2 regions of the Sphingomonas cynarae genome follow, and region 2 is predicted to be linked to the other one. Evidence: riboswitches for the same ligand, from Rfam matches in the RefSeq annotation. Region 2 holds a riboswitch; the other holds the start of a gene.
The links. Region 2 has a riboswitch for cobalamin ahead of ABD719_RS01755 (TonB-dependent receptor plug domain-containing protein). Riboswitches for the same ligand answer to the same signal wherever they lie in the genome.
Positions count from the first base shown of each region.

Region 1 (7,655 bases), on a different contig from region 2:
GGCGCGGGAGGCGGGGCAGATCAACGCCGGCACCGCGATCACCGGCGGCGGCGACCTGCGGCGGCAGAACTCGCGGCCGACGTGGAAATGGTCGGGCGTGCTGACCTGGTCGATCGAGAACGTCACGCTGAGCGGCTTCACGCAATATATCGGCAGCGTCGAGGATACCGGCCTGATCGACAGCGCGGGCGATCCGTGGATCGTCGACGACCAGATCACCGGCAACCTGTACGGCGAATACCGCTTCACCGGCGGCACGCTGGCCGGCACCAGCATCCGGCTGGGCGTACGCAACCTGACCGACGAGAAGCCGTCGCTGTCCTCGAACGGCTATCTGGGTACGCTCTACACGCCGACGCGCCGTTACTGGTACGCCAATATCCGCCATCGTTTCTGATGGACGAAGGAGCCGTCATGATCCGCATCACCGCCGCCCTGCTGCTGGGCGGGATCGCCGCCATCGCCACCCCTTCGATCGCCGCCCCGAAGGAGGGCAGCCTGGCGATCGTCGGCGCGACGGTGTTCGATGCCACCGGCGCGGCCCCCCGCATCGCGACGGTGCTGGTGGAGGACGGCCGCATCGTCCGGGTCGGACCGGGGCTGAAGCCCCCGGCCGGCGTGCGGATCATCGACGGCCGGGGCAAGGCGCTGCTCCCCGGCTTCTTCGACCTGCATACCCACTGGACCCCGGCGGGCGAGCCGGACACGACACCGCAGATCGCCACCGCCTATGTCGCCGCCGGGGTGACGACGGTGAACGATTTCCACGAACAGCCCGAAAGCTATGCGCCGCGCCGGGCGTGGCTGGCGTCGCTGGTGGCGCCGCACGTCAATTTCGCCGCGCGGATCAGCACGCCGGGCGGACACGGCGCGGACTGGGCGGACCAGTCGACCACCATCTGGATCAACACGCCGCAGGCCGCACGCGCCGCGATCGAGCGGCTGAAGCCGTACCGCCCGGACCTGATCAAGGCGTTCACCGATGGCTGGCGCTATGGCCTGGCCCCCGACAACACCAGCATGGACGAGGGCACGCTGAAGGCGCTGGTCGCCGCCGCGCATGACGCGAAGCTGAAGGTGCTGACCCATACCGTCACGGTCGATCGCGGTGCCATCGCGGCACGCGCCGGGATCGACGCCTTGGCGCACGGATTGCAGGACCGGCCGATCGATCCCGCGACGCTCGCCACCGTCGTGACCGCGAAGATGGCGATGGCCCCGACGCTGGCGGTCTATGACCCCGACAAGGCGGGCAAGCCCGCGGATACCAACACCCCGCGCTATCGACAGGGCATCGCCAAGTTCGGCCATGCGCTGGCCAATGTGAAGACGATGTTCGACGCGGGGGTGCCGATCGGGCTGGGGACGGACGCGGGGATGCCCGATACGCCGCACGGCATCTCGACGTTGCGCGAACTGGAACTGCTGGTGCGGGCCGGGCTGACCCCGGCGCAGGCGCTGGTCGCCGGCACCGCCACCAGTGCGCGGATCATGGCGCTGGACGGCGATCGCGGCACGATCGCGGCCGGCAAGCGCGCCGACCTGATCCTGATCGACGGCCGCCCATGGGATGATATCGCCGACGTCCACAAGGTGTCGCAGGTAGTGATCGACGGCCGCCTCGTCTTCGGCAAGGGCGCGCCGCCCCTGCCCGCCGGCAACCGTGCGACATTCCTGCCGCCGGTGAAGGTCGCCCCCCTGCTCGACGATTTCGAGCGGGCGGACGGGCGCAGCACGCTGGATACGCTGCGGCTGGAGACGGGCGATGGCGGGATCGACCGGACGGTGGAGATCAGCCAGATCGTGCCCCGCGCGGAGGGCGGCCACGCGCTGCTGCTGTCCGCGCGGATGGCGATGAAGGACGATGCCTATGCGGGTGTCGCGATCCCGCTGACGCGTGGATCGGTGACCCCGGTCGACGTGCGCGGATACAGCGGCGTGCGGTTCGATATCATGGGTCCCGGCCGGTACACGCTGCGCCTGAACGGGCCGACCGGGAGCTGGTCGACCAGTATCGACGGCACGGCCGGCTGGAAGACCGTGGAGGTGCCGTTGGCCACGTTAAGTCCGGTGGCACGCGGCGGCAAACCGGGCGCCGCGTGGACCGGCACCGACATCGTGACGGTGGAGATCGGCGCGACGCGACCGCCCGGCGCGACGCTGGGCGTCACGCTGGACGATATCCGTTTCTATTGAAATCCGGTCACGGGCCGGGCCCGGGAGCGTCAGCTCCCGGTCGCGCCGGCCGTTCCCGAACCGCGCGGCACCACCGTGGCGATGATGACATGCAGCAGCGATTGCCCGACGTCGTTCTCGACATTGAGTTGCCAATGCCCCTCGTCGGCAAAGCCCGGATGACTGGACAGATACTCACCGAGATAGCGGACCGCGGCATTGCGCGCGTCGTCCAGTCCTTCGGCCTCGACGGGAATCCGCTCACGTCCGGGACCCATCAGCCTGAAATAATATTGCATCATCCGCGGCACATCGTTGGAAACGGCAAGTGTGTCATTAACCTGAAAAAGGCCGGTTCCGGTACGATGTCGCCATCGACGATCCGGCACCGGAGTGTCTGAAATTCGGCCGTTACGCGATTGGCAAGACGGTTGCCACCCGGTAAGCGCTGCATCGGCCCGGTTCCACCGGACCATCAGATCGCGTCGGTGCCCGACAAGGGCGTAAATGGGAATGCGGTGAGAAGCGACGCTTCGAATCCGCGGCTGTCCCTGCAACTGTAAGCGGCGAGTGACGGACACATGCCTGACCGGCGACGGACAGGCGGCCACTGGCATCGGGTTCGCCCGGCTGGGAAGGCCGTGACCGGAACGACGACCCGCGAGCCAGGAAACCTGCCGACGTAACGGTCGCTCTTGCTCGGGTCCAGGGGATGGCCGGGGCACGGTGTTCCGTCTGAGCGACGAATCCATGCGGCCGGGGTCGCATCGATGCGCGCTGCGGGCGGCCTTCGAGCCATCCGTCCGTCGTTCGCCCATCGGCCTTCGTGCAGCCCCGCCGCCTCGTCGTCGCCTGCGCTCGCGAAGGAAACACCGTGTCCGATTCCGTACAGAGTCCTGTTTCGAATCTCGCCCCGAATCTCGCCAAGGTTCCCGTCACCATCGTCACCGGATTCCTGGGCGCGGGGAAGACGACGCTCATCAGCCATCTGATCCGCCATGCCGCCGGCCGCCGGCTGGCGGTGGTCGTCAACGAATTCGGCACGCTGGGCATCGACGGCGACATATTGAAGGGCTGCGCGATCCCCGATTGCCCGGCGGAAAACGTGGTCGAGCTGGCCAATGGCTGCATCTGCTGCACCGTGGCGGACGACTTCATTCCCACGGTCGAACACCTGCTGGCGATGACGCCGCGCCCCGACCATATCCTGATCGAGACATCCGGACTGGCGCTTCCCAAGCCGTTGCTGAAGGCGTTCGACTGGCCGGCGATCCGATCGCGCATCACCGTCGACGGCGTGATCGCGCTGGCCGATGCGGAGGCGGTCGCCGCCGGGCGCTTCGCCCCCGATCTGGCCGCGCTGGCAGCGCAGCGGGCGGCCGATCCGGGCATCGACCACGAGACCCCGCTGTCCGAGGTGTTCGAGGACCAGCTGGCCTGCGCCGATATCGTCCTGCTGACCAAGGCCGATCTGGCCGGGCCGGAGGGCGTCGCCGCCGCCCGCGCCACGATCGCGGCGGAGGCGCCGCGCCCGGTTCCCGTCGTCGAACTGGTGGACGGCGTGATCGACCCCGCCGTGATCCTCGGCCTGAACGCGGCGGCGGAGGACGATATCGCCGCCCGCCCCTCGCACCACGACGGCGAGGACGATCACGAGCATGACGATTTCGACAGTCTGGTCCACGCGGCCGGCGAGATCGACGATCCCGCGACGCTGGTCGCCCGGATCGAGACGCTGGCGCGCGATCACGATATCCTGCGGGTGAAGGGCTATGCCGCCGTGCGCGGCAAGCCGATGCGGCTGCTGGTGCAGGCGGTCGGCGCCCGGGTCCGCATCCAGTATGACCGGCCTTGGCGAATGGACGAGGCACGACGCACCACGCTGGTCGTGATCGCCGAGCATGACCGGATCGATGCCGCCACGATCGGGGCCGTGCTGAACGGCTGAGCGGCACGATGCACGTCGTCTTTCGGGAGAGCCACGGGCTGGAGGAAACGGCGACCCCGCGCGATCTGGGTCAGCCGCCCGCCGATCTCGTCGTCCTCTCCTTCTCCGACAGCGATCTGGGCGCCTTCGCGGCGGGGTGGCATGCGGCGGCAGCGGGCGGCGCGACGCTGCCGTCGCTGCGCCTCGCCAATCTGGCCGACCTCACCCATCCGCTGTCGGTCGACACCTATGTCGATGCCACCCTGTCGGGGGCGAAGGCCATCCTGATCCGGCTGATCGGCGGGCGGTCCTACTGGTCCTATGGATTGCAACAGGTGGAGCAGCTTGCCCGGTCACGCGGGATCGCGCTGGCGGTGCTGGCCGCGGACGGGCGCGAGGACGACCGGCTGGCGGCGGCATCGACGGTGGCGCCGGCGACGCGGCAACGGCTGGCGACAACGTGCGACGCGGGGGGCGCGGCGGCGGCACAGGCGGCGCTGGCGGAACTGGCGGCGGCGGCCGGGCTCTACAGCGGACCGGTACGCATGGCCGCCGCGCCGGCGAACGTCGGCGCCTGGAGTAACGACGGGGGCGTCACCTGCCCTGCCGCCGCGATGATGCAGCCGGAAACCGGATCCGCCGGACGTATCCTGCTGATCTTCTATCGATCCTATCTGCTCGCCGCCGATCTCGATCCGATCGCGGCGTTGCAACGGGCGCTGGCGGCGCGCGGCTTCGATCCGGTCGCGCTGTTCGTGCCGTCGCTGAAGGAGCCGGCGGCCCGTGGCTGGCTGGCGCGCTGGGTGACGGCACTGGCCCCTGCGGCGATCGTCAACGCCACCGCCTTTTCCGGGCGGGGCGATGCCGGCGACGCGTCGCCGCTCGACGCGGCCGGGGTGCCGGTGCTGCAGGTGGCGCTCGCCACCTCGACCGCGCGGGACTGGGCGATCAGCGCACGTGGCCTGTCGCCCGCCGATCTGGCGATGCACGTCGTGCTGCCCGAGATCGATGGACGCCTGTTCGCCGGCGTCGTCAGCTTCAAGCAGGAACGGCTGCGCGACCCGGTGCTGCATTATGCGCGCCACGCGCACCGGGCCGATCCCGCGCGGGTCGCAGCGATCGTCGACCGGGTGGCGGCATGGGTGAAGCTGGCACGGACCGCCCCCGTCGACCGGCGCGTCGCCCTGGTGCTGTCGACCTATCCGGGCAAGCATCATCAGATGGCCCATGCGGTCGGGCTCGACGCGCTGGCATCGGCGGAGGCGATGACGGGTGGCGCGCCGCTGGCCACCGCGCTGGCCGTCGAGCGGTTGCACTGGCCGCTGGACGACTATCGCGCGGCGCTCGCGCGGTTGCCGGTGGCTCTGCGGGACCAACTGGCCGAAGCATGGGGTGACGCGGAGGACGATCCCGATGCCGGCGACGGCACGTTCGCCTTCGCCGCGACGATGCGCGGCGACACGCTGGTCGCGCTGCAACCCGAGCGAGGGCAGCCGGCGGCGCGGAGCGACGACTATCACGACCTGAGCCGGGTGCCGCGCCACGCCTATGTCGCCTTCTATCTGTGGCTGCGCGCGCGGCGGATCGACGCGCTGGTGCATATGGGCGCGCACGGCACGCTGGAATGGCTGCCGGGCAAGGCGGTGGCACTGTCCGATGACTGCTGGCCCGAGGCGCTGACCGGTCCCCTGCCGGTCGTCTATCCCTTCATCGTCAACGATCCGGGCGAGGCGGCGCAGGCGAAGCGACGGATCGGCGCGGTCACGATCGGCCACCTGCCGCCGCCGCTGGTCACGGCGGGCAGCGGTGCGGGGCTGGGCCGGCTGGAACTGCTGCTCGACGAATTCTCGACCGCCGACGGGCTCGACCCCGCCCGGCGCGACCGGTTGCAGGCCGATATCGCCGCCGAGGCACAGGCGATCGGCCTGTCCGCCGAACTGGGGCTGGCCGACGCCGGCAGCGCGACGGAGGCGATCGCCCGGATCGACGCGTTCGTGTGCGACGTGAAGGACAGCCGCTTCGGCGACGGCCTGCATGTGTTCGGCACCGGTGCCTGCGGCGCGGCGGAGCGGGCGGGGCTGGAGGCGGCGCTGGCGGGGCGTTGGGTGGCGCCGGGGCCGGCCGGATCGCCGTACCGTGGTGGGAGTGGTGGCGGCGGCGACGTGCTGCCGACCGGGCGCAATCTCTATACGCTGGACCCACGTGCCATCCCGTCGCGTGCGGCGCATATGCAGGGGCAGCGGCTGGCCGACGAACTGGTGCGGCGGCATCTGCAGGACCACGGTGACTATCTGCGGACGCTGGTGGTCGACCTGTGGGGATCGGCGACGATGCGCACCGCGGGCGAGGATTTCGCGATGGCGCTCCACCTGCTGGGCGCCGCGCCGGTATGGGACATGGGATCGGGCCGGGTGACCGGGGTCGAGATCCTGCCGCTGGCGATGACCGACCGGCCGCGCATCGATGTGACGCTGCGGGTGTCCGGGCTGTTCCGCGACACCTTCGCGCCGCTGTGCGCGCTGTTCGGACAGGCGGTGCGGGCGCTGGCGACGCGCGACGAGCCGGCGGACTGGAACCCGTTCGTCGGCCATGCGCCGGCCCCCCGCGTCTATGGCCCCGCCCCCGGCCGCTACGGGCTGGGGATCGAGGAGGCGGGCGACACCTATACCGATGACGCGCGGCGGCACGCGGGCGAGGCATGGCTGGCGGCATCGTCCCATGCCTTCGACGCGGAGGGCGTACCGGATGCGGCGGGGCTGCGCGCGCGGGTCGCCGCCGCCGACGCCTTCGTCCACATGCAGGACCTGCCCGAAACCGATCTGCTGCTTGCCGCCGATTATGCGGGGCACGAGGCGGGCTTCGCCGCCGCGCAGGGCGTGACGGGGGGCAATGCCGCGCTCTATCACCTCGATGCGCGCGATCCCGCCCGTCCGCGCGCCAGGGCGTTGCGCGAGGAAGTGGCGCGGGTGGTGCGCGCCCGCGCCGCCCAGCCGGCCTGGATCGACGGCATGATGCGCCACGGCTATCGCGGCGCGGCGGAGATCGCGGCGACGCTCGATCATCTCGGCAGCTTCGCGCATCTGGCGGGGGTGGTCGGGCCGGAACTGATCGACCTGTACCACGATGCCACGCTGGGCCGCGACGACGTGCGTGCCTTCATGGCGGCGGCCAATCCGGCGGCGCTGGCGGCCTTGTGCGCGCGGTTCGCGGCGCTGCACCGGTCGGGCCTGTGGCCGACGCGGCGCAACTCGATCTTGGCGGACATCGCATGACGATCGTGCGCGGATGGTGCCCCACCGCCTGGGCGCCGATGGCGGCGGGCGACGGGCTGCTCCTGCGCGTCAGGCCGCCGTTCGGGCGGATGACGATCGCGCAGTGGCGGGTGATGGGCGAGGTGGCGCAGGAGCATGGCAACGGCGCGATCGACCTGACCAGCCGGGCGGGCCTGCAATTGCGCGGGCTGGCCCCTGCCACCTGCGATGCGGCGCGTGGCGCGCTGATCGCGATCGGGCTGGTCGATCCCGATCCGGTGCGCGATGCCCGATCGGTGCTG
Region 1 covers NZ_BAABBF010000004.1:316,198-323,852, reverse strand. The annotation lists gene ABD719_RS10740 (TonB-dependent receptor plug domain-containing protein) at 1-397, shown strand, start outside; gene ABD719_RS10735 (amidohydrolase family protein) at 415-2,196, shown strand; gene ABD719_RS10730 (DUF6894 family protein) at 2,226-2,477, opposite strand; cobalamin riboswitch at 2,645-2,871, shown strand; gene cobW (cobalamin biosynthesis protein CobW) at 3,050-4,123, shown strand; gene cobN (cobaltochelatase subunit CobN) at 4,132-7,374, shown strand; gene ABD719_RS10715 (cobalamin biosynthesis protein CobG) at 7,371-7,655, shown strand, end outside.
Region 1: linked by a shared signal. The riboswitch ahead of cobW (cobalamin biosynthesis protein CobW) and the one ahead of ABD719_RS01755 (TonB-dependent receptor plug domain-containing protein) in region 2 are both predicted to bind cobalamin.

Region 2 (7,655 bases):
CGTCGAACAATAGCCCTTCCAGGGCGGCGGCCGGACTGTCGTAGATCTTGCTCTTCATGCTGCCTCCATCGGGAACGCGGATCGCTGGTCAGGTCGGGACCGATAAACCGGAACGACTGGTGTGGATATGCCGATCCGCGGTTCGCGCCAGCGGCACGAGCAGCGGCTGGCCGTCCACCGTGCCGCGCCACGCCTCGATGCCATAGACCGTGGCGAGCGCCGCATCGGTCAGCACCGCGGCAGGCGGACCGTCGGCGACCACCCGGCCACCATCCATCAGTAGCATCCGGTCGCAGAAGCGCGCGGCGATACCCAGATCGTGCAGCACCACCACGACCAGTGCCCCCGCCCGCGCCTGCGCACGCAACAACGCCATCACGTCGAGCTGGTGGCCGGGATCGAGCGAGGCCAGCGGTTCGTCCGCGATCAGCGCGGGTGCGCCCGTCGCCAGCGCGCGCGCCAGCATCACCCGCGCCCGCTCGCCCCCCGACAGGTCGGTGGCGGTGCGGGGGGCGAGATGCGCGGTGCCGGTCGCCTGCAATGCGGCCGCGATTGCGCTCCTGTCGGACGGTGCGAGACGCGAGAACGGCCCGAGATGCGGTAGCCGGCCCAGCCCGACCAGCCGCTCGACCGTCAACGGCCAGTGTACCGCCACCGCCTGCGGCAGATAGGCGATGTGGCGGGCGACCGTGCGGGCGGTCATCCCCGCGACATCGGCATCGTCGATCGTCACCCGCCCCGCCGCCGGGGGGACGAGGCCGAGCAGCGCGCGCGCCACGGTCGATTTGCCCGCGCCGTTGGGGCCGACCACGCCGATCAACGCCCCCGCCGCCAGCGCCACGGTGACGCCATCGACCACGCGCCGCCCGCCGAGATCGACAGACAGCCCGGTCGCCGCGATCGTCACCACAGCCGCCGTTCCTTCAACAGGTGATGGACGAACACCGGCACGCCGAGGAACGCGGTCAGCACCCCCAGCTTCAACGGCGCGGTGGCGGGGATCAGCCGGGTACCGAGATCGGCCAGCGTCAGCAGCGTCGCCCCCGCCAGGGCCGACGGGATCAGGATCGCGGACGGGCTGCGGTCGGTCAGCGGGCGGACGAGGTGCGGCACGATCAGGCCGACGAAGCCGATGCTGCCCGCCACCGCGACCACGCCGCCCACCCCGATCGCGATCCCCAGCATCAGCCGCAACCGCACCTGCGCAAGATCGATACCGAGCGTGCGCGCCGCATCCTCCCCCAGCGACAGCGCGTCGAGCGCGCGTGCATCCCACAGCAACAGCGCCGCCCCCGCCATCACGCACGGCAACGCGATCCAGACATCGGCGGGGGTGCGATCCTCCAGACTGCCGAGCAGCCATGTGGTGATCTCCATCGCCGCGAACGGATTGGGCGCTAGGTTGAGCGCCAGGCTGATCCCCGCCCCCGCCAGCGTCGCCACCGCCACCCCGGCGAGGATCAGGCCGAGCGGACTTTCGCCGCGCCGCGACAGCCATATCAGGGGCATCAGCGACATGAGCGCCCCCACGATCGCCATCAGCGGCAGCACCGCGGGATGGGCGCGGGCCAGTTGCCAGTAGATCGCGACCACCGCCCCCAGGGCGGCGGCACCCGACACGCCGAGCACGCCGGGATCGGCCAGCGGATTTCGCAGATAGCCCTGCATCGCCGCCCCCCCCAGCCCCAGCATCGCGCCGACCAGCAGCCCCAGTACCGCGCGCGGCAGGCGCAACTGCCACAGGATCGCCGCCACCACCGGATCGCCCTGCCCGGTCATGCCCGCCCACAGCGCCGCCACCGGCAACCGCGCCGGCCCGACCAGCAACGCGGCGATGCCGGCGGCCAGCGCCAGCCCGATCAGGGCGGGAATCAGCCGCGGAGGCTGGCGCCGGGGCGGAGGGTTAGGCACGGCAGACCTTTGTGAGGCAGGGATGGTCCGCCGCGTCGCGTCGGCGTTGCCGGCCTCTAGCCGGTGATCGATGCCATCCGAAAGCAATATCCGTCCGCATGGCGGCTACGAAACCGCTGCAAAATTCTCCTGCTTCCGCGGCGGATGCCGGGGGATGAACTGGACCGTGAAGATGCTACCGGGAAACACATCATGCGCCGCCACCTCCTAACCGTCCTCGCCGCAATCCTGGCCTCGTCGTCGGCAGAGGCCGCGCCACGACAGCCGCCGCGCCGGATCGTCTCGCTCGACCTGTGCGCGGACCAGTTGCTGGTCGCGCTGGCCGACCGGGGCCAGGTCGCTGCGCTGACCGAATGGGCGCGCGACCCCGACCTGTCGGCGGTGGCGGAACAGGCGCGGCGCTGGCCGTTCACCCGGCGCAGCGCGGAGGAGGTGATGGCGCTGCGCCCCGACCTCGTCATCGGCGCGCCATTCCGGACGCGGGCGGCGATCGCGCCGTTGCGGCTGCCGGCGGCGGCGATGATCGACCTGCCGTTGCAGAACGACGTCGCCGGGATCGAACAGGCGATCGCAACGGTCGCGGCGGCGGTCGGCCACCCGGCGCGGGGGAAGCGGCTGATCGCGGCGATGCGCGCGGATCTCGCCGCGGTCGGTCCGCCGCCGGGGCGCGGGCGGGTGGCGGCCTATTACCAGCGGCAGGGGTACCTGACCGGCACCGGCACGCTGGTCGACGACATGATGGCCCGCGTCGGGCTGGTCAATCTGGCCCGGCGGCTCGGCCGCCCCCCGCTGTCGACCTTGTCGCTGGAAGAGATGGCGCTGGCACGCCCCGCCTTCCTAGTGATGGAGGCGGATACGCGGGTGGCCACCGATCGCGGCACCGCGGCGCTGCATCACCCGGTGCTGGACGCGGCGGTGCCGCCCGCGCGGCGGCTGTACATCCCGCAGCCGCTGACGGTGTGCGGCGGCCCCGCCTATGCCCGCGCGGTCGCGCTGCTCGCCGCGCAGGTCCGCGCCGCCGACCGGCGCGGCCCCGCACGCCCGGTCAGAACGACGCCCTGACCCCGCCATAGGCGGCACGGCCCGGCGTCGCGAAGCTGAACACCTCCTCATAGCGTTCGGCGAGCAGGTTTTCGACCCGGCCGAACACCGACAGGCGATCGGTCAGCCGGTATTCCGCGTTCAGATTGACCAGCGCATATTCGCGCAACGACACGCGCACCGGCACGAAGCTGGGGTCGATGAACGCCACATCGTCCTGCCGGCCGTTGTAGCGCAACGTCAGCGTGCCGGCGAAACGCTTGTCGCGACTGAACACCGTGGTGTTCAGGCTGGCGACGTGCTTCGGGCGGCGCACCTCGACCGTGCCGTCCTCGCGCGCCTTGAGATAGGTATAGGCCAGATCGAAACGGAGCTGGTCGATCGGACGGGCAGACACGAACGCCTCCACGCCGTGCTGGCGTGACCGGGTGGTGCGGTTGCTGGGAGAAGCGAGGAAATCGGGGGCGAGGAAGGTGGTGAATATCTCGTCTTCCAGCCTGCTTTCGAAATACGTCGCGCCCACCGTCGCGCGGCCACCCGCGATCTCCTGATCCAGTCCCGCTTCCCAGCCCTTCGACTTTTCGGGGCGCAGATCGGGATTGCCGATGTACCGGCCGTCCGCAAAGCCGAAGAGCTCGAAATAGCCGGGATTCTTGACGCCGGTGCCATAGGCGCCGCGCGCGCGCAGACCGAACGGCAGCCGGTAACCGGCCTGGAGACGGAAGGTGGTGGGATCGGCGAACCGGTCGTTGCGGTCGTGCCGCACCGACGCGCCGAGCGACAGCGCATCGCCGACATTGCCTTCATACTGGCCGACGAAGCCCCAGTTCTCGGTCGCGCGGCGGCCGGTGAAGGCGAAGCCGCCGGGGGTAAGGTTGCGGAACGATTCCCGCTCGTAATCGACCGCGCCGGTGATCCGGCTGACCAGCGCACCGGTATCGATCCGGTAGCTCGTCTCGAACGAGCCCTTGTAGCGGCGGCCGCTATTGCCGTTCGCCAGCCCGGTGCTGCCATAGCCCTTGCGGTTCGTATCGGCGAACTGCCCGGTCAGCGCACTGGTCCAGCGCCCGTCCGCCAGGGCCAGTTCGGCGCGGGCGAGACCGTAGAAGCCCTGCACGCGCGAATGGACGCCCGGGCTGTCGACGGTGTAGCCGAACAGCGGCCCGCTGGTCGCCGGATCGTTGTTGTCGGCATCGGTATAGCTGTAGCGGCCGACACCGGTCAGCTTGAAGGTGGACGACGGCGTCCATGTCGCCTTGGCGGTGGTGCCGACGCTGGTCGATCCGATATCGCGACTGCCGCCGCGCGCGGTGGGCGTGCCGCCGGTGTGATAGACCGAGCCGGACACCGCATAATCGACCGTGTCGCCCGCCCCCGCGATCCGGGCGCCGCCGGCGGCGGTGCCGAACGAGCCACCTTCCGCGCGCAGCGAGACGCCGGGCCGCTCGCGGCCGGTCAGCGTGATGTACTGGATGACGCCGCCGATCGCGTCGGAGCCGTAGAGCGACGATTGCTGGCCGCGCAACACCTCGATCCGCGCCGCCTCGTCCGCGATCAGCGTGCCGAAATCATATTCGCCCTGAAAGGGGTCGGACACCTCGATGCCGTCGATCAGGACCAGCACATGGTTGCTCTCGCTGCCGCGGATGCGCACCTGCGTCATCCCGCCGACCCCGCCGGTACGGCTGACCGCCAGCCCCGGCACGTCGCGCAGAATGTCCGACACGATCCGGGTCTGACGCTCCTGCAACGCGGCGGCATCGAGCAGCGTCACCGAGGCGGGCAGATCGGCGACCGGCGTGCCCTCCCCCGAGCGCGAGGCGGTGACGACGATCTCGTTGCCCGCCGCATCGCGGGTCGGCAGGGTCGGATCGCCCTGCACGGTGGCAGGCCGGGCGGCGGCAGGCGCGGCGGCAAGGCCGATGGCGGCCGACGCCAGCAGTGAAACGATGGTCTTCATGAACAGTCCCCCCGCGCCATCGGACGACGCGGACGCGGGGCCGTTTCCGCCCGCACCCCATGGGCACGCGCGAACACCGGGACCGATGCGCGCCCGGCGGACGCGACGCCCGGCTGCTCCAGTCCCGTCGCGGCCCCGGCCGCCATGTTCGTCGCTCGAACGGAATCCTGTCCGTGCCCCGGCCAACCCCTGGACCAAAGCATGAGCGACGGTGCCGGCAGGTCTCCTGGCTCACGGGTCAAGGCTCGACCTACGCCTTCCCGGATCGGGTGATCCAGTGGCCGCCCGACCGATTGGCCGGGCCCGTACGTCTCGCTCGCCGCTGACAGTTGCAGGGACAGCTGCGGATTGGGAGGGCGAGCCCTCCGCACCGCATTCCACATTCAAGCCCCTTTCGGGACACCGGCACGATCGATGGACCGCGACATTCGTCGTGGTCCGGCGGCGCCCTACCGCAATGCGGCACGGACGCCAACGCGATTTTGGGACGCGGCCAAGCCCCCGGCGTCATCGCGAGCGTCGCGAAGCGATGACGAAACCGGGCACGCCAGTGCCATCATGATCGAAACGCCATCGCCCTAACATGACGACACCCGCGCCGGGGGTGTCCCGGCACGGGTGTCGATCGACTGGTCGCACGGCGACGGGCGCCGGCGACCCGACGGGTCATTCGCCGGCGGGAGCGTCCGCCTTGCGACGGCGGGCCGGGGCCGGGGCGGCGTTTTCGTCCGCCTTGCGCGCACCGGGCTTGCGGCCGAGGCCGATCTTCTTGGCCATCGCGCGACGGCTTTCCGAATAATTCTCGGCAACCATCGGATAGTCTGGCTTCAGGCCATAGCGGTCACGATATTCTGCCGGGGTCAGCCCATGGGTCGCCAGGTGCCGGCGCAGCGTCTTGTACGGCTTGCCGTCGATCATCGAGATGATGTGATCCTTCGACGCCAACGACTTGCGGGCGGTGACCGCGGGGGTGAAATCACCCGCCGGTTCGGCCGGGGCCGCGGGCTGGACGCCCGTACCGAGCAGCGTCGACACCGTCTCGTGCATCTTGCCAAGGAACGCCGGCACCTCTTCGGCAGAAATGCGAGTGTTGGGATTGCCCAGCCAAGCAATCGTCAGCTCGATAGCCAGTTCCACCGCGTTGTTGTCAGGGTTTTCGTCGGACATGATATGCTCCTTCATCACCACCCCCCGTAACGTAGCAACAGGTGCCGTCAATATACAGATCAGAAATGGTCAATCCCAATATCGAACGGCAAAAAGGCCGATGCGGTGCGAATAACCACACAGATCGATCATGTTACCCGTAGATGAATGCAACGAACGATCCCGATCCCGTATCGGCGGGCCACAGGTCACGACAGGGCGGCGTGCCGGGGCGGCACGGGATCGCCGCAGCCGGTGCTTGGCGGGATGGCGCGGTATTGATAGAGCAGCCATCCAGCCAGGGGCGGCGGCGGCGGGCGGCGAAGGGCGGCACGGGGCCGCCGACCCGGCATCGGGGAGACGGCATATCACTTTTCACCAGCGGCTCAGACGGGCAGTGGCACGCCGCATCGGCCCCTATACCTCACGGGTCGAGGACGTGTTGGCCGATCGCGCGATCCGGCCGAAGCTGGAACGCCTGCGCCGGTCGTCCTTCTATGCCGACCTGCCCGGTCTCGCGATCCTCGTCGTCGGCGTGCAGTCGCCCCGACGGCCCGGCTCGCTCGATCGCATCTACGAACAGATGGCCAGCACGCGGCACCGCATGACCTTCGACAGCAAGGGCGTGGAGAAACTGGGCAAGCTCGACAACGTCAACGTCCTGCTCGAACGCCACGACCTGTCGCGGTTCGACTGGGTCATCATGGTGGACGACGATGTCGAACTGCCCGAGCATTTCACCGATACTTTCATCGCCCTGGCGGAATATGCCGAGCTTAAGATTGCCGGGCCGGCGCAGCGCGCCTTTTCCTACTGGAGCCACCGCATCACCAAGCGGCAGCACGGCGTGCTGGTGCGCCAGACCAACTATGCAGAGATCGGGCCGATCATCGCATTGCGGCGCGAGGTGTTCGACCTGACGCTGCCGATGCCCAGCCTCCGGTTCGGCTGGGGGGTCGACATGGTATGGCCGGTGCTGGCGGCGAAGCGCGGATTCAAGACCGGGGTGGTCGATGGCGCCGCGCTGCGCCATGTCAGCCCGATCGCGGCGGATTACGACCACATGGCCGCATCGGCCGAAGCGGAGGCGTATATGAACCCGCACGGCATCGTCACCGGCGTGCATGTGCTGGAGACGAGCGCGACGGTGCGGGATATAGCCTGATCGCTGCCCCACCCGAATGTTTCCCGCGGGAAACATTCGGGTGGGTAGTTCGGACGGGGCGGAAAGCCGGTCAGGTCAGCAGCAGGCCCGCCAGCGCCGCCGACATCAGGTTCGCGAGACTGCCCGCCACGAGCGCGCGGATGCCGAGCCGGGCGATCACCGGGCGCTGGTTGGGCGCCAGGCTGCCGGTCACCGCCATCTGGATCGCGATCGACGAGAAATTGGCGAAGCCGCACAACGCGAACGTCACGACCGCGACGGTATGCGGCGACAGGACCGCCGCCTGCTTGCCGAGATCGATATAGGCGACGAACTCGTTCAGCACGATCTTCTGCCCGAACAGGCCGCCGGCGATCCCCGCCTCGCTCCACGGCACGTTGAGCAACACCATGACCGGCGCGAAGACATAGCCGAGCAGCCCCTGGAACGACA
Region 2 covers NZ_BAABBF010000001.1:368,349-376,003, reverse strand. The annotation lists gene ABD719_RS01775 (CoA transferase subunit A) at 1-58, opposite strand, end outside; gene ABD719_RS01770 (ABC transporter ATP-binding protein) at 89-910, opposite strand; gene ABD719_RS01765 (FecCD family ABC transporter permease) at 904-1,911, opposite strand; gene ABD719_RS01760 (ABC transporter substrate-binding protein) at 2,104-2,973, shown strand; gene ABD719_RS01755 (TonB-dependent receptor plug domain-containing protein) at 2,957-4,912, opposite strand; cobalamin riboswitch at 5,112-5,334, opposite strand; gene ABD719_RS01750 (Ros/MucR family transcriptional regulator) at 5,579-6,079, opposite strand; gene ABD719_RS01745 (hypothetical protein) at 6,456-7,223, shown strand; gene ABD719_RS01740 (NupC/NupG family nucleoside CNT transporter) at 7,294-7,655, opposite strand, start outside.